DNA from 4 places in the Mesorhizobium sp. M0772 genome. Region 2 is predicted to be linked to each of the others. Evidence: predicted binding sites of a transcription regulator. Region 2 holds the regulator's gene; each other region holds the start of a gene.
The links. The regulator PhoB, encoded in region 2, activates phosphate uptake and scavenging genes when phosphate is short. The targets are predictions, from matches to a motif close to TGTCATNNANCTGTCAT.

Region 1: the regulator PhoB is predicted to act here: its motif matches at 4,339-4,355, upstream of olsB (l-ornithine N(alpha)-acyltransferase).
Region 3: the regulator PhoB is predicted to act here: its motif matches at 3,306-3,322, upstream of NKI06_RS12975 (esterase-like activity of phytase family protein).
Region 4: the regulator PhoB is predicted to act here: its motif matches at 2,529-2,545, upstream of NKI06_RS20555 (RNA degradosome polyphosphate kinase).

Annotation. Positions count from the first base shown of each region.
Region 1 is NZ_JAMYPB010000004.1:128,728-134,567, forward strand. Features, by position in the region: gene NKI06_RS04280 (fatty acid desaturase) at 283-1,305, opposite strand; gene NKI06_RS04285 (hypothetical protein) at 1,390-1,590, opposite strand; gene grpE (nucleotide exchange factor GrpE) at 1,850-2,479, shown strand; gene NKI06_RS04295 (trimeric intracellular cation channel family protein) at 2,653-3,285, shown strand; gene olsB (l-ornithine N(alpha)-acyltransferase) at 3,400-4,275, opposite strand; gene NKI06_RS04305 (response regulator) at 4,552-5,840, opposite strand, start outside.
Region 2 is NZ_JAMYPB010000042.1:1,009-6,848, reverse strand. Features, by position in the region: gene pstC (phosphate ABC transporter permease subunit PstC) at 1-563, shown strand, start outside; gene pstA (phosphate ABC transporter permease PstA) at 560-1,876, shown strand; gene pstB (phosphate ABC transporter ATP-binding protein PstB) at 1,894-2,718, shown strand; gene phoU (phosphate signaling complex protein PhoU) at 2,759-3,463, shown strand; gene phoB (phosphate regulon transcriptional regulator PhoB) at 3,480-4,169, shown strand; gene NKI06_RS23310 (ROK family protein) at 4,200-5,435, opposite strand; gene xylF (D-xylose ABC transporter substrate-binding protein) at 5,701-5,840, shown strand, end outside.
Region 3 is NZ_JAMYPB010000015.1:46,463-52,302, forward strand. Features, by position in the region: gene NKI06_RS12965 (MATE family efflux transporter) at 1-684, opposite strand, end outside; gene NKI06_RS12970 (L,D-transpeptidase) at 861-1,655, shown strand; gene NKI06_RS12975 (esterase-like activity of phytase family protein) at 1,734-3,209, opposite strand; gene NKI06_RS12980 (LacI family DNA-binding transcriptional regulator) at 3,371-4,396, opposite strand; gene NKI06_RS12985 (Gfo/Idh/MocA family protein) at 4,591-5,622, shown strand; gene NKI06_RS12990 (sugar phosphate isomerase/epimerase family protein) at 5,619-5,840, shown strand, end outside.
Region 4 is NZ_JAMYPB010000033.1:17,308-23,147, reverse strand. Features, by position in the region: gene NKI06_RS20570 (TIGR02117 family protein) at 74-739, shown strand; gene NKI06_RS20565 (FAD-dependent monooxygenase) at 963-2,201, opposite strand; gene NKI06_RS20560 (zinc-finger domain-containing protein) at 2,221-2,466, opposite strand; gene NKI06_RS20555 (RNA degradosome polyphosphate kinase) at 2,699-4,891, shown strand; gene ppx (exopolyphosphatase) at 4,891-5,840, shown strand, end outside.

The DNA of each region.
Region 1 (5,840 bases), on a different contig from region 2:
GATCGGGCCTTCTCCTGGCTGTCCGGACGGAAATATCCGCCGGGCGCGAGGGAGGAATCGGCGCTCATCGGCGGCAACACCAATGCACCGTCCATCATGATCGCCGAAAAGGCGCCTGACATGATCAGGGCTGCAAGGTCTGGATGCGCGAGGAGCGCAAGGCTGCCTGAGCCGGTTTTTGGGAGATGCCGCCGCGCCTTCGGTGCGGCGGTTTTTTTCTTTGTCTTACGGAATTCCCAAGCGAAAGCCCGGAAAACCGCCTCACACTTTGCTGGAATGCTTTCAGGCCAAGGCCCGCGCTTCGCGAAACGAGACCAGCTTGCGGCGGTTCTCGTCCCACAACGCAAGCTTGACGCAGCGCAGGCTGTCGAGGAGCGTGACGCGGCCGATGCCGCGCAGTTCGGGATAGTCGCGCAGCACTTCCTGCAGCCGGTAGCCCGGCACCTTGGCCGAGAGATGGTGCACGTGATGGACGCCGATATTGCCGGTGAACCAGTTCAGCACCGGCGGCAAATCATAATAGGACGAGCCGTGCAGGGCGGCACGCTGGAATTCCCACTCTTCGTCCTTCGCCCATTCCGTCTCCTCGAACTGGTGCTGGACGTAGAACAGCCAGATTCCGGCCGATCCGGCCAGGATCACGATCGGCAAATGGACGATCAGGAAAGCGCCGGGGCCGACCAGCCAGATAAGCAGCGCTGCCGCGACCGCGATGCCGAGATTGGTGGTCATCGACGACACCCAGGGCGTCAGGCCGCCGCGCATCATGCCGACCGGCAGCCTCTGCTCGAAGATGAACAGCCAGATCGGGCCAAGGCCGAACATCACCAGGGGATGGCGGTAGAGACGATAGGCAAGGCGTCCCCGCCAAGACAGCTGCCGGTATTCAGCAACCGTCAACGTCCTGATATCGCCCATGCCGCGCTCGTCAAGATTGCCGGCGCTGGCGTGATGGGTGGCGTGCGCGCGCCGCCAGCAATCGTAAGGGGTCAGCGTCAGCACGCCGAGCGCGCGGCCGATCCAGTCGTCGGCAGTGCGGTTGGCGAAGAAGGAGCCGTGGCCGCAATCGTGCTGGATCATGAAGATCCGCACCAGAAAACCGGCGGCGGGAAGGATCAGGATCAAGCCCCACCAGTGGCCATAGGAATAGGCTGCCGAAGACAGCGCCCACAGCGTAACGAAAGGAATAAGGGTGATGGCGAGTTCAAGAGTGCTGCGTCGCCGGTCGGGCTTCTTGTAGCGCGCCAGGATCTTCAACCAGGCGCGCTTGCTGTTGGCGGCCGTCTCGGGGGAAATCATGTTCATCAGGAAGCATAGGCGGGGCGTCCCGCTGCCGCAAGGAAAAGCTCACGCAAAATTACCGCGCGTAATTGTCGCGCGATTGCATCGCTATTGGCGGCGTTGGCCGCCGGCCATGCTGGCTTCTATGCCGTCCAGCCGGTCGAGCAGGTCCCGGAAACGGGCGGGAATGTCGGCCTCGGTGCGGAAGGCCGGCAAGGTGCGCAAGAAGCGCGTCGTCGCCTCGGTGCCGAACTGGCGCCTGATGTCGGCGGCGAGCTCTTCGCTTCTGTTGCCAGTATTGCGGTCCATTGTCTCAAATCCTGTGTCGGTTTCAAAACTCCTCCAAGCTTTGAATGGTTCCCCATAGCGGGGTATTGGCAAGCAAAGGCTGCCGTTACGGTAAAGTTTGAATTAATTTTGAACGTCCTTGCGCGCCGCACCAAGTCCGACGGGCAGCCCGCAACATTGCCTGCTGTTGGGCGTCCTCCTGGGCTTGCCCCTTGATTTTTGGCCGCCAAACCTCGATATCGGGCGCAAATCCAAACCATTCGAATGACGGGAAATGGCGATGAGCGACCAGACAAAAGACGAACGCGCGCCCGAGGATATCGAAACGGCCGAGGCCGAGCGCACGCAAGGCGGCATCGACGGCGACTATGAAGCGCTGGTGCGGCTGCTGAAGGAAAACGAGGAGCTGAAGGACCGCGCGCTGCGGGTCGCGGCCGAGATGGAGAATCTGCGCCGCCGCACCGCCCGCGACGTGCATGATGCGCGCGCCTATGCGGTGGCCAATTTCGCCCGCGACATGCTGTCGGTATCGGACAATCTGCGCCGCGCACTCGATGCTATCCCCGCCGAGGCGAAAGCGGCCGGAGATGCCGGCTTCAAGGCGCTGATCGACGGCGTCGAGATCACCGAGCGCGCCATGCTGTCGACGCTGGAACGGCATGGGGTGAAGAAGCTCGAACCGGAAGGTGAGAAGTTCGACCCGAATTTCCACCAGGCGATGTTCGAAGTGCCCAATCCCGATGTGCCGGCCAACACCGTCGTCCAGGTCGTGCAGCCGGGCTATTCGATCGGCGAGCGCGTGCTGCGGCCGGCCATGGTCGGGGTCGCCAAGGGCGGCCCCAAGATCGCGGCCACCGAAGCGCCGGTCGAGCCGGGGCCGGTGAACGAGCAGGCCGAGAAGGATGCGTGAGTAGGAATAGGCAGTAGGGGATAGGGAATAGGGAATAGGAATAGGGAATAGGGAATAGGGAATAGGGAATAGGGAATAGGGAATAGGGAATAGGGAATAGGGAGGCGTATCAATCGCGCGGCTTCGTGTTATTCATTCTTTCCCTAATTCCCAATCCCTACTACCTCATGTCCCTGACACCCATCGACCTCCTCGACTATGCTGGCGTCGCCGTCTTTGCCGCGACCGGGGCGTTGGCGGCTTCGCGCAAGCAGCTCGACATTATCGGCTTCCTGTTTCTGGCCAGCGTCACCGGCATTGGCGGCGGCACGCTTCGCGACGTCATCCTCAACCTGCCCGTCTTTTGGGTCGCCAACTCCGGCTATGTGCTGGTTTGCGCGGCGGTTGCGGTGCTGGTCTTCTTCATCGCCCACCGCGTCGAATCCCGCTGGAAATGGCTGCTCTGGCTCGACGCCATCGGATTGGCGGCCTTTTCCGTAATGGGCGCGGCCAAGGGGCTGGCCATCACCGGCTCGCCGGTCGTCTCCGTTGTTATGGGCGTGTTGACCGCCACATTTGGCGGCATCCTGCGCGATCTGCTGGCCGGCGAGCCATCGGTGCTGCTCAGGCCCGAAATCTACGTCACCGCCGCACTCGCGGGCGCCGGCCTCTACACACTTGGCGATCTTGCCGGCCTGCCGCCGCTCGCCTCGGATATCGCCGGCTTCGTCGCGGCTTTCCTGGTGCGCGGCGGCGCGCTGAAATTCGGCTGGACCTTTCCGTCCTACAAGAGCCGCCCGGGACGGCGACCGGAGGATATTCCGTAGGGAGAGGGATTAGGGAATAGGGAATAGGGAATAGGGAATAGGGAATAGTCGGTAGTCAGCAATTCGCGGCAGCCTTCACTACTGCCTACTGCCTACTGCCTACTGCCTACTGCCTCACGCCGCAAAGCGCTGCGCTTCCCCGCCATAATAGTTGACGTAGCGGGCGCCGATTTCCTTGACCGGCATCACCACGAACACATCGACGGTGGAGAACTCACGGTCGATGACGCAGCCGTCGCCGATGCGGGCGCCGACGCGCAGATAGCCCTTGACCAGCGGCGGCATGGCCGCGATCGCCGCCTTGGCGTTGACCGCCTCGATCGGCATCAGATCCATCGAGCAATAGCGGCCGGAGACCGCCCGCACATCCCAGGCGGAGTTGGTCCGGCAGTGATGGGCAAGGTAGGTGAGCGCCTCGGCATGCGCAGCCGGCACCGTGCCAGGGAACGAGGCACAACCGGTCATCACGCCGATCTCATAGTGGTTGATGTAGGCCCAGATGCCTTGCCACAGCGCCTCGATGGTGCGCTTCGAGCGGTATTCCGGCAGCACGCAGGAGCGGCCGAGCTCAAGGAAGCGCTGGCCAGGATGGCGGGCGATCAGCTTGGTCAGTTCGAACTCGCCTTCGGAATAGAAGCCGCCGGCGGTCGCGGCAATCTCTTGCCGCAGCAGGCGGTAAGTGCCGACGATGCGGCGATGCTCGGGGCCGGAGATCGAAGTGTCCAGCACGAGGAGATGGTCGCACAGCGGGTCGAAGCGGTCGGCGTCGCGCCGGTCCTGCGCCTGGAACAGGTCCTTCCTGGCGCCAAGCTCGTCATAAAACACCCGGTAGCGCACTTCCTGGGCGGCGGCGATTTCGGCCTCATTGCGGGCAAGCCGCACTTCGAGATTGCCGATACGGCCCAGCGGTGCGCCTGTTGCGACGGCATCGGCGTTCCGCGCGGCGAGCAAAGCGCCGCCTGCGCTGGGCCGAGTGTCACATTCCGGCATAACTGTATGCACGAGTGATTCTCCTTCGAGCCATCCCTCTTGGCACGGGGATACGGTGTAGGTGCAACAGGATTGTGACAGTACCGTGATACGGCGCGACGGGCAATACTTCGTCGGCTGGCGAAAACCCTCATTCGGCTACCTACGTGACGCGAGGATTGCGCCAGCGTCGCCTTGAAGCGCGTCGCGCTGGGACGATTCACGCGACGCGCTTCAAGTCTTTGTTTTGTGCATGTCGTCTTCTCAAAACCGGGGCCACTTTTGAGCGACATGAATTCAGGCGGCCACCTGGCCCTCGACGGCATGGACCAGCGCGTCGGGATCGAGCGGCTTGGTGACAAAGCCGCTGGCGCCATGGGCGAGCACGGTGTGGCGGGTCTTTTCCTGGCTGTCGGCCGAAAGCACCATGATCGGAACCGGCGGCACAGCCATTTCCTCCTCGTGGCGGCGGATGGCGGCGATCGCGTCCAGCCCGTCCATAACCGGCATGTGCAAATCCATCAGCACCACATCGAAGCGATTTTTCAGCCCGGCTTCGGTCACCGCCTCGACCGCGGCCTTGCCATTGCCGACCACTTTCACGCGATGTCCCGCCTTCAAAAGCGTGGCGCGGGCAAGCATGGCGTTGATGTCGTTGTCTTCGGCGATCAGCACCGACAAACCTTGCTGGCGCCCGCCATGGGCACGAAGCGAGGACGCGCCGGTCTTTTCCGGCTTGGGCGGCGGCAAGGCAGGGGCATGACTGGTCAGCAGCACGCGCAGCAGGGTTTCGCCGCGCACCGGCCTCGCCAAGAAGGTGGCGTAGCCGCTGGTGCGGAATTCGCCAAGCATGCCGCGGTCGGTCGGCGCGATCAGCGTGATCGCCTCGCAATCGGCAAAGCCACTCTGGCGCAGGCGCTTGAGCAGTCTGCCGTCGCCGTCCTCCAGGGCCGCGTCGATCAACAGCACATCGCAATGTTCGGCGAAGGGCGTCGCCTGGGAAGCGGTTGCGGCGACGTCGACGGCGCCGCCATGGGCGCGGATGGTGCGGGCGATGGCGTCGGCCTCGACGGCGTTCTTCGACACGATCACGGCGCGCCGGCCGGCCAGGATGTTCTGCCGGTTCTGCGGTGCTTCGGTTGCTCCTGCGGCCGGGATCTCGAAGACGAATTCCGATCCCTCGCCAAGCCGGCTCGACACCGAAATGGCACCGCCCATGGCGGCGACCAGGCGCCTCGATATGGCCAGACCGAGGCCGGCGCCGCCATGGGTGCGGGTCGAGGTGCCGTCGGACTGTTCGAACTCCTCGAAGATGCGCTCCATATCCTCTTCGCGCAGGCCAGGGCCGGTGTCGGCGACGGTGAAGCAGATGCGGTCGCTGGTCTCGGTGCGGGCCCGTGCAACCGAAACCAGCACGCCGCCGGTGTCGGTGAACTTGATCGCATTGCCGATCAGGTTGAGCAGCACCTGCCTGACTCTTCCCGGATCGGCCATGATCATCTGTGGCACGTCGGGCTCGACATGACAGCCGAGGCCGATGTTCTTGGCGAAGGCTTTCGCCGCCATCAGTTCGATGATGTTGTCGG
Region 2 (5,840 bases):
CCGGCATTCCGACCATCGTCTACGGCATCTTCGCCGTTGTCACGCTCGGACCGTTCTTGCGCGACCTGTCGGCGGCACTCACCGGCGGCTCGCCCTTCATCCAGGGCCAGAGCATCTTCACCGCCGGTCTGGTGATGGGCGTCATGCTGATCCCGGTCGTGTCCTCTTTGTCCGACGACATCATCACCGCGGTGCCGCGCGCAATGCGTGACGGCTCGCTCGGCCTCGGCGCCACGCGCTCCGAGACGATCAAGCGGGTGATCCTGCCGGCGGCACTGCCCGGCATCGTCGGCGCCATCCTGTTGACGGCGTCGCGCGCCATCGGCGAGACGATGATCGTCGTGCTGGCGGCGGGCGTCGCCGCCAATCTGACGGCCAATCCGTTCGAGGCGATGACGACCATCACCGTCAAGATCGTCAACCAGCTGACCGGCGATCTCGAGTTCAACTCGCCGCAGACGCTGGTCGCCTTCGCGCTCGGCCTGACGCTGTTCGCGCTGACGCTGGTGATGAACATCGTCGCCCTCTACATCGTGCGCAAGTACCGGGAGCAGTACGAATGACCGACATCCCCCTGGACACGATGGCGGGTGCCGTCGCGCGTCCGCGCCGCGACATCGGGCTGAAGGCGCGCTATGCCGCCGAACGCCGGTTCCGCATCTATGGCGTGATTGCGATCTCGGTGGGCCTGGCGTTCCTGGCCATCATGCTGATCACCATCGTCTCGAAAGGCTACACCGCCTTCTGGCAGACGACGGTGACGCTGCCGGTCACCTTCGACGAGAAGGTGATCGATCCCTCCGGCAAGCGCGCCACCGACCCTACCGTGCTGATCAAGGCGAACTATCCCAAGCTCGCCGAAAACGCGCTGGTGGCCAGGCTCGGCATCGATCCGGCCAACAAGCCGATGATGCTGAAGCTCAAGGGCTTCCTGTCGGAAGGCGCCCGCGTCCAGCTGCGCGACATCGTCTCCGCCGATCCGTCGGTGATCGGCAGGACGCGTGACGTCGACATCCTGGCTGCCGCGAACCTCGACTCGGCCTTCAAGGGTCAGATCGACCTCGGCGTCGATGAAGCGCGCCGCAAGGTGTCCAACCAGCAGATCGACTGGATGAACAAGCTTAAAGCCGACGGCGTGATGGCCGAGCATTTCAACACCGGCCTGTTCACCTATGGCGCCTCCAGCCGGCCCGAAACGTCGGGCATGGGCGTGGCGATCATCGGCTCGTTCTACATGATGGTGATCGTGCTGTTGCTGGCGCTGCCGATCGGCGTCGCCGCCTCGATCTATCTCGAGGAATTCGCCAAGAAGAACCGCTTCACCGACCTGATCGAGGTCAACATCAACAATCTCGCGGCGGTGCCGTCGATCGTCTTCGGTCTGCTTGGCCTTGCCGTGTTCATCAACTTCCTCGGCATGCCGCGCTCGGCTTCCTTCGTCGGCGGCCTGGTGCTGACCTTGATGACATTGCCGACCATAATCATCGCCACGCGCGCCGCCCTCGCCGCGGTGCCGCCGTCGATCCGCTCGGCGGCCCTAGGTCTCGGCGCCTCCAAGATGCAGATGGTGTTCCATCACATCCTGCCGCTTGCCGCCCCAGGCATCCTTACCGGCACCATCATCGGCCTGGCGCGTGCGCTCGGCGAGACAGCACCGCTGCTCTTGATCGGCATGGTCGCTTTCGTCGCCGATTATCCGGCGACGCCTTTCGATCCGGCGACCGCGCTGCCGGTTCAGATCTATATGTGGGCAAACGAGGCTGAGCGCGCTTTTGTCGAGCGCATGTCCGGCGCCATCATCATCCTGCTCGTCTTCCTCATGGCCATGAACATCACCGCGATCGTGCTCCGGCGCCGGTTCGAGCGGCGCTGGTAGAAAAAAGGCAATTTGGTATGAACATCATGACCGAACAGTCCCTTGAGCATGCAGTGGGCGACAAAATGAACGCCAAGTCGAACGAAGTCATCAAGATGCGCGGCGACAAGGTCGGCGTCTTCTACGGCGAGAAGCAGGCGTTGTTCGACGTCAATCTCGACGTCCGCCAGAACCAGGTGACGGCGCTGATCGGCCCGTCCGGCTGCGGCAAGTCGACCTTCCTGCGCTGCCTCAACCGCATGAACGACACCATCGATTCGGCGCGGGTGACCGGCAAGATCACGCTCGATGAAGACGACATCTACGACAAGAACATCGATGTCGTCGAACTGCGCGCACGCGTCGGCATGGTGTTCCAGAAACCCAATCCGTTCCCGAAGTCGATCTACGAGAACGTCGCCTACGGCCCGCGCATCCATGGGCTGGCCAAGCGCAAGTCCGACATGGACCAGATCGTCGAGCAGAGCCTGAAGAAGGCGGCGATCTGGAACGAGGTCAAGGACCGCCTGCAGGAGCCCGGCACCGGCCTGTCCGGCGGCCAGCAGCAGCGCCTGTGCATCGCGCGCGCCATCGCCGTGTCGCCGGAGGTGATCCTGATGGATGAGCCCTGCTCGGCGCTTGATCCGATCGCCACCGCCCGTGTCGAGGAGTTGATCGACGAACTGCGCCAGAACTACACGATCGTCATCGTCACCCACTCGATGCAGCAGGCGGCGCGCGTGTCGCAGCGCACGGCGATGTTCCATCTCGGCTATCTCGTCGAGGAGGGCGCAACCGACAAGATGTTCACCAACCCCGACGACAAGCGCACCCAGGATTACATTACCGGCCGCTTCGGCTGAGCCTCCGGCGGGTGAATTTTCAGGCACGAGGACCAAGATCATGGGTGAACATACCGTCGCCTCCTTCGATGAAGAGCTCGGGCAGATCAGCAAGCTGATCCGCGACATGGGCGATCTGGCAGGCTCGATGGTCAGCGGCTCGACCAGGGCGCTGCTCAATTCGGACAATGCGCTGGCACAGCGTGTCGTTTCCGACGACGCCATCATGGATGCGCGCCAGCGCGAACTGGACGACCGCGCCATCACGCTGATCGCCAAGCGCCAGCCGATGGCCAACGATCTGCGCGCCGTGGTCGGCTCGATCCGCATGGCGGGCGACCTCGAGCGCATCGGCGATCTCGCCAAGAACATCGCCAAACGCGTCGGCACCGTGGGCTTGAGCGTCACGCCGCGCGACTTCTCGCACTCCATCGATGCCATGGCGCAACTGGTGCTGATCCAGGTGCAAGGCGTCGTCGAGGAATATGCCGCCACCGATGCGGCAGCTCTTGCAAAACTCAGGAATGACGACGAGCGCATCGACGTCAAATACACGTCCGTGTTTCGTGAGCTTTTGACCTACATGATGGAAGACCCTCGCAACATCACCGCCTGCACGCATCTCTTGTTCTGCGCCAAGAATCTTGAGCGCATCGGCGATCATGTCACCAACATCGCCGAAAATGCGTATTATGTGCTGACCGGCCAGCAATTGCCCGCCAATCGTCCGAAGCAGGACGAGACGGCGATGGCCACGCCGGCCTGATGAGGGTGAACTGCCTATGATCGCGCCACGCATCATGGTCGTGGAGGACGAGGAGCCGCTGGGCGTGCTCCTCCGCTACAACCTCGAATCCGAAGGCTATCAGGTCGAGGTGGTGACACGCGGCGACGAGGCCGAGATCCGCCTGCAGGAAAACGTGCCCGATCTCCTGGTGCTCGACTGGATGGTGCCCGCTGTTTCCGGCATCGAGCTCTGCCGGCGGCTTAGAGTGCGGCCCGAAACCGAGCGGCTGCCGATCATCATGCTGACCGCGCGCGGTGAGGAAAGCGATCGCGTGCGCGGCCTGTCCACCGGTGCCGACGACTATCTGGTCAAGCCATTCTCGACGCCGGAGTTCATGGCGCGCGTGAAGGCGCTGCTGCGCCGGGCCAAGCCGGAAGTGCTGTCCAGCGTGCTCAAGGTCGGCGACATCGTGCTCGACCGCGAGTCGCACCGTGTCTACCGCAAGAAGAGCGAGATCAGGCTCGGACCGACCGAGTTCCGGCTGCTCGAATTCATGATGCGCCATCCCGGCCGCGTGTTCTCGCGCAGCCAACTGCTCGACAATGTCTGGGGCGAGACGATCTATATCGACGAGCGAACCGTCGACGTCCATGTCGGGCGCTTACGCAAAGCGGTCAACAACGGCCGCATGCCGGATGTCATCCGTACCATTCGCGGCGCCGGCTACGCGATCAGGGAAGACTAGGATGCTGCGCGTCGCGCCGTTGCCGGCCATTCAGGCGACATGCTTGCCGGATTTGGCCTGAATGCCCGGCGCGAAAATCTCCTGATCGACGAAGCCGAGCGCGCGCATGGCACAGCCTTCGCGGATCAGCGGCAGCTCGTTGGGCTCGGTGTCGAAGGAGATCGACTTCGAGTGCTGGCCGCCGGCGGTCTGGGCGATCGCTTCGCGCAATGCCGGCTCGATCAGGTCGAAGGCGGCGGCGCTGACGCCAACCATGGCGACAGGCGCCGGGTCGATCAGCGCAAACAGGCTGCCGAGGCCGAAGCCGAGCGCCTCACCGGCCTTGCGATAGGCTTCGCGCTCCGGGCCATCGGTTTCGCGGGCGCGCGCGGCGAGTGCGCGCATATCAGCGTCGCCGATATCGACCGGCTCGGCATCTTCGCTCATCATTTTGGCGCTGCGCCAGATGGCGTAGTTTCCGGCATAGGCCTCGACGCAGCCGCGCCGCCCGCAGCGGCAGAGCGCGCCGCCCGGACGGTGGATCATGTGGCCGAACTCGCCGCCCGAGGAATGGGTGCCGGTGAACAGTTCGCCTTTCAGCACCAGCCCCATGCCGATGCCGTGCGACAAGAGGATCGCGATGAAATTGTCGCGGTAGCGCTCGGGCTGGCGCCATTGCAGGGCCACCGCCATCATATTGCAGTCGTTCTCCATGGTGGCAGGAATGCCGAATTCCGCTTCCAACATGTCGGCGAAGGCAATGTCGGTCAGTGGCGTGATTGGCGACCACAGCATGGCCCGCGCCTGCGAATCGGTGATGCCCTGGATGCCCATGGCAATGCGGGCGATGCTCTGGACATCGAGGTCCGGGTCCGCGAGACGCCGCCCGACGATTGCTACGCATTCGCCGATCAGCTCGTCGCGCGGCATGGTCAGCGTGTCGAGCCGGCGCTGTTCTTCCGCGACCACCTGGCCGGCATAGTCGATGACGGTGACGGAGAGGAAGTTCAGCGACAGCACCACGGTCATGACCGCCGCCGCTTCCGGGTTGAGGCCAAGGCCGACCTGCGGCCGGCCGCGTTTCAGCGAGCCGGTCTCGCCAGGCTTGCCTTCAATCAGGATGCCTTCTTGAATTAGATCAGACGAGATTGCCGATATCGTCGAATGGCTGAGGCCGGTGGTCGCCGCAATCTCGGTCCGCGACGGCTGGCCGGCCCGGCGCACGGCCGAAATCACCATCGCACGGTTGCGACGGCGCAGATCGTCGTGGCGGATCCCAACCGACATTTGTTTCCTCCCGGCCTCCTCGCGCCTCATGATAGTGAAGGCGTTCGACGGCACCAGCCAAATATTGGCAGACGCCGGCAGCCCTGTCATTGTTTATTGCGGAGCTCGAAAAAATTCGGCAACGCCATCAGAATCCATCATAATCGATGTTGACAGTGCCTTATCATTGAACCAGTATTTTTTCGAGGCTCGAAAAAATGGAGCCTCTTTGTGCAGGCCTTCGGGCCGGTTTTGTCGCGCCGTGGGCGGCGCAGGGAGGGTTATAATGAACAGATTTGCAGCCGCCATGCTGGCGGGTGTCGCCATGTCGCTGGCGCTGATGTCGGTCGCGCAGGCGAAGGACAAGGTCATCGGCGTGTCGTGGTCGAACTTCCAGGAAGAGCGCTGGAAGACCGACGAGGCGGC
Region 3 (5,840 bases), on a different contig from region 2:
TCTGGCATAAAGCACGACGAGGATGGCGATCACGCTCACCGTCTGGCCGATCAGCGTCGAGGTGGCGGAGCCGGCGATGCCGAGCTCGGGGAAGGGGCCGATTCCGCGAATGAGCAGCGGATTGAGGATGATGTCGAGCACGACGGCGAGCGCCATGAAGAAAAATGGCGTGCGCGAATCACCCGCACCGCGCAGCACCGTCATGACGAAGGACAGAAGATTCATCATCGGCACGGCGACGAAGATGATGCGCAGATAGGAGCGCGCCAGCGGCAGCGCATCGGGCGGGGTGCCCAGTGTGTTGAGGATAGCGTCGACCCAGATCCAGCCGCAGACGGCGAAGATAGCCGAGACGAGGAAGAAGAAGCTGGCGCTGGTGCCGACGATGCGCCGCGCCTCGGGCAGGTCGCGGGCGCCGACCGATTGCGCCACCAGGATGGTGGCGGCCATGCCGATGCCGAACACGGTGCCAAGAATCAGGAACAGCACCAGATTGGCGTTTGAGGTCGCCGTCAGCGCCGATTCACCGAGGAAGCGGCCGACCCAGACGGCGTTGATCGAACCGTTGAGCGACTGCAGCACATTGGAACCGAGCACCGGAAGCGCGAACAACAGCAGCGTGCGAGGGATTGGGCCGCTGGTGAGATCGCCGGTGCGCCGGCGCGGTAGTATTTTTTCGTCCATGGGCTGTTCGGCGAAGGTTCATCTCAAAGTCCGCCCGGCAATGATCGCCGATTTAACGGACAAGGTCGATGCGGCATTGGAACATCACGCTTAACGCGGCTGAGGCGATCAGGTTCTCAAAGCTTGCGTGATGGGCTATGGGTCATCGCCGCGAGGGGCCGCAAACCGGGGGGATCATGTCCGACAATCCATTATTTTCTGAGCGCCTGAATAGGCGCGCGTTTCTGGGAGCATCCACTTTGGGTGCCGCTGCCATGGCACTTTCGGCCTGCACAACCACTGATGTGGCAGTACCGCCGACGCCGGCGCCGGCACCCGCACCCGAGCCCGCTTTCGGCGATGCCGCCACCATGTATTCGGCGCGCGTCGATGAGGGCTTTTCGTTGCCGGCAATCCCCGTGGCCAAGCTCGATCCGAAATTCGTGCGCCAGATCGTGGACGATCCGACCGGCGAAAAACCCGGCACGATCGTCGTCGATACATCCGAGCATTTTCTCTATCTGGTGCGCGACGGCGGCAAGGCAATGCGCTATGGCGTCAGCCTCGGCAAGGCCGGGTTTGGCTGGACCGGCAGCGCCGTGATCCAGGCGCGCAAGAAATGGCCGGTGTGGACGCCGCCGCCGGAAATGATCCAGCGCCGGCCGGAACTGGCGAAATACAAGGACGGCATGCCGCCCGGACCGCAGAGCCCGCTCGGCGCGCGCGCGCTCTATCTGTTCCGCGACGGCAAGGACACGATGTACCGGCTGCACGGCACGCCGGAATGGGATTCCATCGGCAAGAACGCGTCGTCGGGCTGCGTGCGCTTCATGAACCAGGACATTATCGACCTCTACAGCCGGGTCAACGGCGTAGCCCAGGTCTATGTGCGCCCGAACCTGTCGGCCGCAGGCAAGATCATGGCCGTGTCGAGCCGGACCGCCGAGCCGATCGATGCCGGCGTGCCAAGGGATGCGGAGATTTTGAAATAGGTGCCTTCACGGCATCGCTGATCGCCGACAGACGTTTAGAGGCGGACGCGCCGGGCGCGTCCGCCTTTCCGTAAACGGCTACTTCTTGGCGAGGCCCGGAAGCGTGACCTGATAGACCAGGAACATGGTGTCGACATCGGCGCCGTCGTCGGCCTTGTAGGGCGCGCCGACCTGAAAACCGTCCTGGGTGAGAAAGTCGTTATCGTTGCCGACGAACAGGAAATAGTCGTCGGGCAGCGCCGGCTCGAGCAGGCTGACCACAGACATTGCTTCCCACTTCTCCGAGAGATTGTTCTTGTCGTTCGGCTTGCCGTCATGCAGGCCGAAACGGCCGAGTTCCTTGTTGTCGTTGATGTCAATGAACGGCGTCAGCTTGGCCGGGGTCACCGAGGGGTCGAGCACGCCCTTGGGCGCCAGCGGCTTGTCGGCGGCATCGAAGGCGCCGCCGGCAATGTCGGTGGCGCCAGAGACGTCGACGACGAAAATCTGGCGCAGCAGCGAAGTATCGCCCTTCACCCCCTGGCCGTTTCCGCTGTCGCGCGCCAGCATCAGGAAGGTCTTGTCGGACAGCGCCACGATTTCGCTCTGCGCGGCGACCTTGGTCTTGTCCTTGGCGTCCTTGAACACCGGCAGCGGCACGGCATATTCATGCACCAGCTTGAGATGGGCCGGGTCGGAGGCGTCGTAGACCAGCGCGCGGGTGTTCTGGCGCGTCGCGGGCGAATCGCCGCCATCCTGGCGGGGCGCCGACTGCAGCATAGTGATCAGCGACTTGCCGTCCGGCGTCAGCGCCATGCCTTCGAGGCCTTGATTGTTCTGGCGGCCGGTTTCGGGATCCTTCGGATCGGGTTCGGCTGCACCGGGGCCCGGATTGTCGGAGGCGAAGTTCGGCGCGCCCTTGCGCATCGGCACCAAAGCGGCGGGCGGCTGCGTTGCCGACAACAGATGGCCGTCGGCCGAGAAGCGGTAGATGTTGGGGCCGTATTCGTCAGAGATGAACATGGTGCCGTCGGGCAGCCGCGCGATCGCCTCATTGTCGAGCGCCAGCTTGCCATTGGCCTCGGGCAGGATCGGCAGGTCGCCATTGGCCGCGCGCACGCCGTTGAGCGGATCGAGGCCGGTGGCGTCAGCGCCCTTGTCGTCGGTGAGGAGCAGGGAATCGGCAAGCGTCGCCTTGACGCCTGTCTGTTCCTGGCCGGAGGTGGGCGTGGCGCCCAGTGCGGTCGGCGTGAATTCGATATGAATAGTGTTGAGGCGCGGCCGGTAATCGGTGGTGCCGACGACATTGTAGCCACGGTCCGGCAGCAACCAGAGCGAGCCCTTGTAGCCGTCCGCGCCACGGGTCCAGCTTGCGGCGTCGATGGACATGCCGGAGCCGGAGCCGAAGGTCTCGCCGAACTTGTCCTTCTGATCGGCCGGGATGCGGCCGACGCCGACCAGGCCCTTGTTGACGAAGCCGCCAACGGTGGCGGTGCTGTCGGCAAGGGCAGAGGTCAGGGCGGTAAACAGCGCCAGCGCGGCGCCGAGCGACACGGTTCGGTGCGAGATTTTCATGGAGATCCTTTTTGTGACAAGCCTTGAGCGGCGCAAAGGGGCCACCGCATCGCATCGACGATGTCGCCCTCTCGCAAAGCGGTCTAGGACGCGAACATGATACTTGCGTGACAGAGAGGGCCTCTTCCTTGTCCCTTGTAGGAGAGGGAAGAGCGCAATGATCAATCGCTGTCGCGGGCGATCAGTTCCAGCGGCCAGACTTCGCGGATGATGCGCGGACCTTCCGGGCCGGCAAAGGCGGGAAGCGAGGCCAGCAGCATTTCGGCCAGCCGCCGGCCCATCGGCTCCAGCGACGGACGGAAGGCGGTCAGCGCCGGCGAGAAATAACGGCAGAGCGGCGTGTCGACGATGACGATCACCGCGATGTCGTGGCCGGGCCTGATGCCCATCTCGGCCAGTGCCTTGCAGCCGCCGAGCGCCATTGCGTCATTGTTGAAGATGATGGCTGTGGGCCGGTCCTTGGAGAGCATCACGCGCGGCGTCACCTGGTAGCCTCCGGCCTCGTTGATGAAGCCGTCGGCGATCAGGCCGGGGTCGACTTCGATGCCATGCCGCCCCAGCGCCTTGCGGTAGCCGTCGAGGAACAGGTAGCCGAAGTTGAGATCCAGCGAAGGGCGGATGGCGGCAATGCGGCGGTGGCCGCGCGCGACCAGCCGGTCGACGGCTTCATCACCCGCCCTCTCGAAATCGATATCGAGCGAAGGATAGGTGTCGTCGCCGGATTGACTTCGGCCAAGCGTGGCGAAGGGAAAGCCAGCCTTGCTGAGATAGTCGATCCGATCGTCTTCCCGCCGTGTGTTGGCCAACACGACCGCGTCGGCTCGGCGCGTCTCAACCACGCGGCGCAGCCTCTCCTGCTGATATTGGCCGGGCTCGCCCATGACGACCATCAGATCCAGGTCATCCTCGGCCAGTCGGCCCTGCAGACCGATCAGGAACGGGATGAAGAACGGTTCGCCATATTGCTGGTCGCCCGGATGCGGCTGCAGCATGAAGGCGATCGAATGGGTGGTGCCTTGCCGCAGGCTGCGGCCGGACTGGTTGGGCGAATAGTTCAATTGCTTGGCGGCGGCGAGCACGCGCTGGCGGGTGTCGGCATTGACGTCGGCGCGGCCGTTCAGCGCCCGCGACACGGTGCCGATCGAAATGTTCAGGTGACGCGCAAGGTCATGGATGCTGGACGCCAAGGACAGTTCTCCCCCTGTCTTGGCTAGCACCGGCTGCCGCCCAGGCCAAGGCTTCGGGATGATTTTCGCTGGCAGCCGATTGACATTCTACGCCATCGGGTGTGTTCTCGTAAACGTTTACGGAGAAACGTTTACGGTGATGCCGGAAATGCCGTGACATTCGGTCTGGAGGGACCGGACGGGAGGAATGCCGGATGATGAATGCCGTCCTCGTCGGCTGTGGTGCGATGAGCAAGGCCTGGCTCGATGCCGCGAGGCAGATCGACGGGCTGGCCATTGTCGGCCTTGTCGATCTCGACGCCGAACGGGCGAAGGCGAGGGTGCACGAATACGGGCTCGACGGCGCGGTAATCGGCACCAGCCTCGACGCGGTGCTCGACCAGACCAGGCCCGACGCGGTGTTCGATGTCGTGGTTCCAGCCGCCCGGCGTGATGTCGCCTTTGCCGCCTTTGCCCATAATTGCCATCTGCTGACGGAAAAGCCGCTGGCCGATACTCCGGAAAATGCGCGCGCCATCGTCGATGCGGCGCGTAACGCGGGGCGCGTCCATGCGGTCGTGCAGAACCGCCGCTATGTCGCCAATGTCCGGCGCATCAGGCGGTTTCTCGATTCCGGCGCCATCGGCAAGCCAACCAGCATCCATGCCGACTTCTTCGTCGCGCCGCATTTCGGCGGCTTTCGCGAGGAGATGGCCCATGTGCTCTTGCTCGACATGGCGATCCACACATTCGACGCCGCCCGCTACATGGTCGCAGGCGATCCCGCCGGTGTTTTTTGCCAGGAATGGGAGCCGGCCAATTCCTGGTACCGGCAGGGATCGTCGGCCAGCGCTATCTTCGATCTCGGTGGCGGCAAGCGCTTCACCTATGCAGGCTCCTGGTGCGCGGCGGGCTTCCGCACCAGTTGGGAGAGCACATGGCGCATCGTCGCCGAGCACGGCAGCCTGCTCTGGGACGGCGAGGACGGGCTGAAGGCCGAGGTTGTGTTGTCGGTCCGCGACGGCCTGTTCGACCTGACCCAGCCCATCATCGTGCCGCCGCTCGATCCCGCCGACCGCATCGGCGGTCATCTCGGCGTCATCAAGGATTTCATCCACGCCATCGAGACCGGTAGCGAGCCGGAAACCCGTGGCAGCGACAACATCAAAAGCCTGGCCATGGTTTTCGGCGCCATCGAAAGCGCCGAGACCGGACGGCGCGTCGCAATCACACAGGAAGCATCATGATGCCAAACCCGCTTCTCGACATCCGGATCGGCACCATGGTGCGGGCCAATCTCGAAGACCCGGCCGCCTACATCAAAGAGATTCTGCCGCTCGGCTTCGAGAGCATCCAGCCCTTCTTCTGGCAGACGCTGGGCGGCAAGGACTTGCCCCGGCTCGCCGGTGAGATTGGCGAGGCGATCGGCGATGCCGATGTCGCCGTGTCGTCGATCGGCGTGTTC
Region 4 (5,840 bases), on a different contig from region 2:
CGGCTGCAATGCGGCCGGGCTCTTTTGCTATCTGGGGTCGATCTTCTCCATTGAAACACAAAGCCGCCGCCGCATGAGAAAAGCCCTGCGTTTCGTGGCCATGCTGATTATCGTGGTCGCGCTCGCTGCCACGCTCGGCACGCTGGTGCCGCGTCCGCTGTGGCCGGCGTCAGCGGCGGGTGAGGGCACGCGCCATATTCTGGTGCTGGAGAATCCGATCCACACCGACATCGCCATTCCCGTCGATGACGAGGTGCGCCGGCGCTTCCATTTCCTGGTCGCTGCCGGCATCCCTGTCGACGCCCCGGAAGTGCGCTACATCGTCTTTGGCTGGGGCGGCCGGGCCTTCTATCTGGAGACGCCGAGCTGGTCGCAGCTGAAGACAGTGCCCGTCCTCAAGGCGCTGACACTGGACGCCTCGGTCATGCATGTCGATATCGCCGGGGCCATCGCCGAGCCGCACCCTGCTGTCACCGGTTTCGACATCGATGAGGAACGTTTTGCAGCGCTGCTCGACTATATCGACGCGAGTTTCCAGCAAGGGCCGCATGGTCCGGTCGTCATCGAGAACGCCGCCTATTCCAGCTTCGACCGCTTCTTCGAGGCGAACGGCCATTTCAACGCGCTTGTCGGCTGTAACACCTGGACAGCCGCCGGCCTGCGCAACGCCGGCCTGCGCACCGGCTGGTGGAACCCGCTGCCGGCCTCGCTGGGCTTGTCGATGCGGTTTTATAACTAGCAGTCCTTCATCGCACCGCGACAGTGTTGGATCTTTTGAAGTCAGCGGGACAGCACCTCCCTCTGGCTTGCCGGCCATCGCCCCCGCAAGGGGGGAGATCAGCCGTTTTGCCCGCGGCGCTCCTGCTGCAACGCCGGCGATTTTGGCGAAGGCGACGGCGACATCCAATCTCCCCCCTTGCGGGGGAGATGTCCGGCAGGACAGAGGGGGGTGGGAAGGATCGCTAAGTCGACGATCTAGACTGCCGAGCGTCCGCTCGCCATCCATAGAGCCAGTCGAGGTCGGCGGCGAGCTTGTCGGGCGAGCGCATGGCCAGGAACAGATTGCGGGCGATCGCCACCGGGCCGGCAGCATGCCAGGCGAGGCGGTTTACGGCCCCACGACGCGCGGCCTTGGCGACACGCGGCCGCCGAAGATTTTCCCAGATTTGAAAACTTCTGGGCAGATCGCCAGGGAAATCGGCGATAGCGTCGGCAAGCGTGATGGCATCCTCGATCGCCATCGCGGCACCTTGCGCCGCAAACGGCGTCATCGCGTGCGCGGCGTCGCCGATCAGCGCGATGCCCTGCGGGCTTGTCCACCGCTGTTGTTCGACGGTGTGGATCGGAAAGGCCGTCCATGGGCCGGCCAGTGCCACGAGCTTCGTCAGGCCCGGCGCGGTGCCGCGCAGGGCAGCCGTGAGGATCGCGGGATCGGCATGGCCCGACCAACCTTCGGCCATGCGCTCACCCTTGGTGAAGGCCGCGAGATTGAAGGCCCGGCCTTTGCTGACGGGATAGGCGACCATGTGGAAGCCTGGATGCAGGAACGTGGTGAGGCAGTCGGCGGCGCCGATCGCGGCAAAGGCTTCTCCGGCCGCACCGTCGGCTGCGATTGTAGCCCGCCAGGCGAGTTCGCCCGAAAAACGGCTTTTGACGAAGTCCTCGCCTGCGAGTTGCGCCCTGACTGCCGACCAGACGCCGTCGGCGCCGACCAGCAGTTTGCCGCGTGCCTCGATCTCGCGGCCGTCCACTTCGGCGGTCACGGCGACATATTGCGCGTCTTTGACGATGCCGGTCACGCGGGCGCCGGTGATGAGCTCAATCTGCGGCCGTTCAGCCATTTGCGCCAACAGCGCTGCCTGCACATCTGCGCGATGGGCGACAAGATAAGGCGACTGCCAGCGCGCTTCGGCGGCGTGCCCGAGCGGTACCCGCGCCAGTTCGCGCAGCGTCCCGGCGTCCTTGAGCACGACCGCTTCCGGCCGCAACGCTGCCGGCAACAGCCGGTCGAGCACGCCGAGTTGTCGAAGAATGCGTGTTGCGTTGGGCGAAAGCTGGATGCCGGCGCCAGCCGCTTCTAGGTGCTGTGCCTGTTCGATAAGCTTTACCGGATAACCCCCTCCGGCGAAGGCAAGGGCGGCGGTCAGCCCGGCGATGCCGGCCCCGGCGATTATGACCTGCCGGGACCTTATGTCTTCCATCGGGCTTGTCGCGGAAGGATCAGGCGGCCTGGTCGATATAAAGGCAACCAGCCGGCAGCGTTTCCGTCGCCCTCAGGTTCGCCGAATAGCGGTAGAGCGTCGAGCAATACGGGCAGACCTTTTCATTGTCGTCGCCCATGTCGAGGAACACATGTGGGTGGTCGAAGGGCGGGTTGGCGCCGGTGCACATGAATTCCTTGACGCCGATGTCGATTGCCGGATGGCCCGCATCGTTCTGGAAATGGGGAATGGAACCGCCTGCCATCGTCGTCTCCTTGATCTCGTCGAAAAGCATCTGGAACATAACAGGCCTGTTTGCAAGATCGATGAAATGAAACTGTCGCAAAAGCCTGTCAGAGGATACGGTGAGCCGGTTAAGTGCACGTCCCTGAAATCGGAATGGTTTTCGCCGAAGGGCCATGCGTCACAAAAGCGTGTTAGAGGCATGCACGTCCAGCGGCGCTCCAAGGGACGGTTGGCGGGGAAGAGCAGGAACCATGAACGAACTGAAGCCGGTGCAGAGCGAATTCATCAATGTCGAAGTGGCGAGCCCCGAGGGCGGCAACCCCGATCGGTTCGTCAACCGTGAGTTCTCCTGGCTGCAGTTCAACCGGCGTGTGCTCGAGGAATCACAGAACGAGCACCATCCGCTGCTCGAACGCGTCCGTTTCCTGTCGATTTCGGCCGCCAATCTCGATGAATTCTTCATGGTCCGCGTCGCCGGCCTTGCGGGCCAGGTGCGCGAAGGCATTGCGCTCAAGAGCCCCGACGGCCGCACGCCGGAGCAGCAGCTGGAACAATTGCTGCGCGAGGTCGAGCGGCTGCAGGAGGACCAGCAGAACAGCCTTTCAGCGCTGATGCTGCTGCTCAACAAGGAAGGCATAGAGAGCATCACCCGCGATGCACTAACCAAGGATGAGAAAGTCTGGCTGGAAGACCATTTCCAGGACCAGGTTTTCCCGGTGCTGACTCCACTGTCGATCGACCCGGCGCATCCGTTTCCGTTCATTCCCAATCTCGGCTTCTCGATGGCGCTGCAATTGCGCCATCGCAAGAATGGCGAGGAGATGAGCGCGCTTCTACGCCTGCCGGTGGCGCTGAAGCGCTTCATCCGTCTGCCCGACCGCAAGCAGCACGTTCGCTTCATTCCGTTGGAGGAGGCTGTCGGCCTCTATATCGGCAAGCTGTTCCCCGGCTATGAGGTCAAGGGTTCAGGCACCTTCCGCATCATCCGGGACAGCGATATCGAGGTCGAGGAGGAGTCGGAAGATCTCGTGCGCCTGTTCGAGACGGCGCTGAAGCGGCGCCGCCGCGGTTCGGTCATCCGCATCGAATTCGACAAGTCGATGCCCGGCGAGTTGCGCGAGTTCGTCGCCGGCGAGCTTGGAGTCTCTTCGAGCCGCATCAGCGTTCTGACCGGCCCGCTGGCGCTCAGCCAGATTTCCGAGATCGTCGCCGTGCCGCGCGACGACCTGAAGTTCACCCCCTACAATCCACGCTTTCCCGAGCGCATCCGCGAGCATGGCGGCGACTGTTTCGCGGCCATCCGCGAGAAGGACATCGTCGTCCACCACCCCTATGAATCCTTCGACGTGGTGGTCCAGTTCCTGCGCCAGGCGATGGCCGACCCGGAGGTGGTGGCGATCAAGCAGACGCTCTACCGCACCTCCAACGACAGCCCGATCGTGCGCGCCTTGGTCGACGCGGCCGAGGCCGGCAAGTCGGTAACCGCCCTGGTCGAGCTCAAGGCGCGCTTCGACGAGGAAGCCAACATCCGCTGGGCGCGCGACCTCGAACGCGCCGGCGTCCAGGTCGTGTTCGGCTTCCTCGAACTCAAAACCCATGCGAAAATGTCGCTGGTGGTGCGGCGCGAGGACGGCAAGCTGCGCAACTATGTCCATCTCGGCACCGGCAACTACCATCCGGTGACCGCGCGCATCTACACCGACCTGTCCTTCTTCACCACCGATCCGACGATCGCGCGCGATGTCGCCCAGCTGTTCAACTTCATCACCGGCTATGCCGAGCCGACCGATGAGATGCGGATCGCCATCTCGCCATTTACGCTGCGCAGCCGCATCCTCAAGCACATTGCCGACGAGGTCGCCCACGCGCTGGCTGGCCGTCCGGCGCGCATATGGATGAAGATGAACGCGCTCGTCGATCCCAACATCATAGACGCGCTCTATGACGCCAGCCGTGCCGGCGTCGAGATCGATCTCGTCGTGCGCGGCATCTGCTGCCTGCGGCCGCAGGTGCCCGGCCTGTCGGAAAACATCAGGGTCAAGTCGATCGTCGGCCGCTTCCTCGAACACAGCCGCATCTACTGCTTCGGCAACGGCCATGGCCTGCCGTCGGACGAGGCGATCGTCTACATCGCCTCGGCCGACTTGATGCCACGCAATCTCGACCGCCGCGTCGAGACCATGGTGCCGATCACCAATCCGACGGTGCATGAACAGATCCTTGGCCAGATCATGCTGGGCAACATCATGGACAACCAGCAAAGTTTCGACGTATTGGCTGACGGAACCTCCCGGCGCGTCGTGCTGGATGAGGGTGAGGAACCGTTCAACGCGCAGGAATATTTCATGACCAATCCGAGCCTGTCGGGACGGGGTGACGCGCTGAAGTCGCATGCGCCCAAGCGCATCGCGCAGTTCAAGCGTCGCAAGAAGAACAGCGGCTGATGATTTCAACGTCCCAAGGCCGGCTGCAGGATCGCCGGCCGCTGTCCATCATCGACATCGGCTCGAACTCGATCCGCCTTGTCGTCTATGAAGGGTTGGCGCGCTCGCCGACCTTGCTGTTCAACGAAAAGATGCTGGCCGGCCTCGGCCGCGGCATCGTTTCGACCGGCAAGCTCGACCCCGAGGCGGTGACGCGCTCGATGGAGGAGTTCCGCCGTTTCCGCGCGCTCTCCGACCAGGCGGGTGCGGAGCACATGTTTGTGCTGGCAACGGCCGCGGCCCGCGAAGCGATCAACGGCCCCGATTTCATCCACCGCGCCCAGGATGTGCTCAAGACCGAGATCCGCGTGCTCACTGGCCGGCAGGAGGCGCATTATTCGGCGCTTGGCGTCATTTCGGGCTTCCACCCCGCCAATGGCATTGCCGGCGATCTTGGCGGCGGCAGCCTGGAGCTTATCGACATCAATGGCGAGGCGATCGGCGACGGCATCACACTGCCGCTGGGTGGCCTGCGGCTGCAGGACATGGCCAGGAATTCGCTCGCCCAGGCGGCAAAGATCACCCGCGACGAACTGGCGCGCGCCAAATTGTTGAAGGGCGGGCAGGGACGGCCCTTCTACGCCGTTGGCGGCACCTGGCGAAACCTTGCCCGGCTGCACATGGAAATGACCAACTATCCGCTTGGCGTCATGCACCACTATGAGATCGGTGTCGAAAGCGCCGCCAATTTCCTGAAGCAGGTGGCGAAAGGCGAGATCGAGAAGGTCAAGGGCATCGAAGGTGTGTCGAAGAACCGCCGTTCGCTGCTGCCCTATGGCGCGGTCGTGCTGCAGGAGATCATGGCGGCGATGCAGCCGTCGAAGATCACCGTCTCGGCATTGGGCGTGCGCGAAGGGTTTCTCTATTCGCTGCTCGACCCTGCCGAGCAGAAGGCCGATCCGCTGGTCTC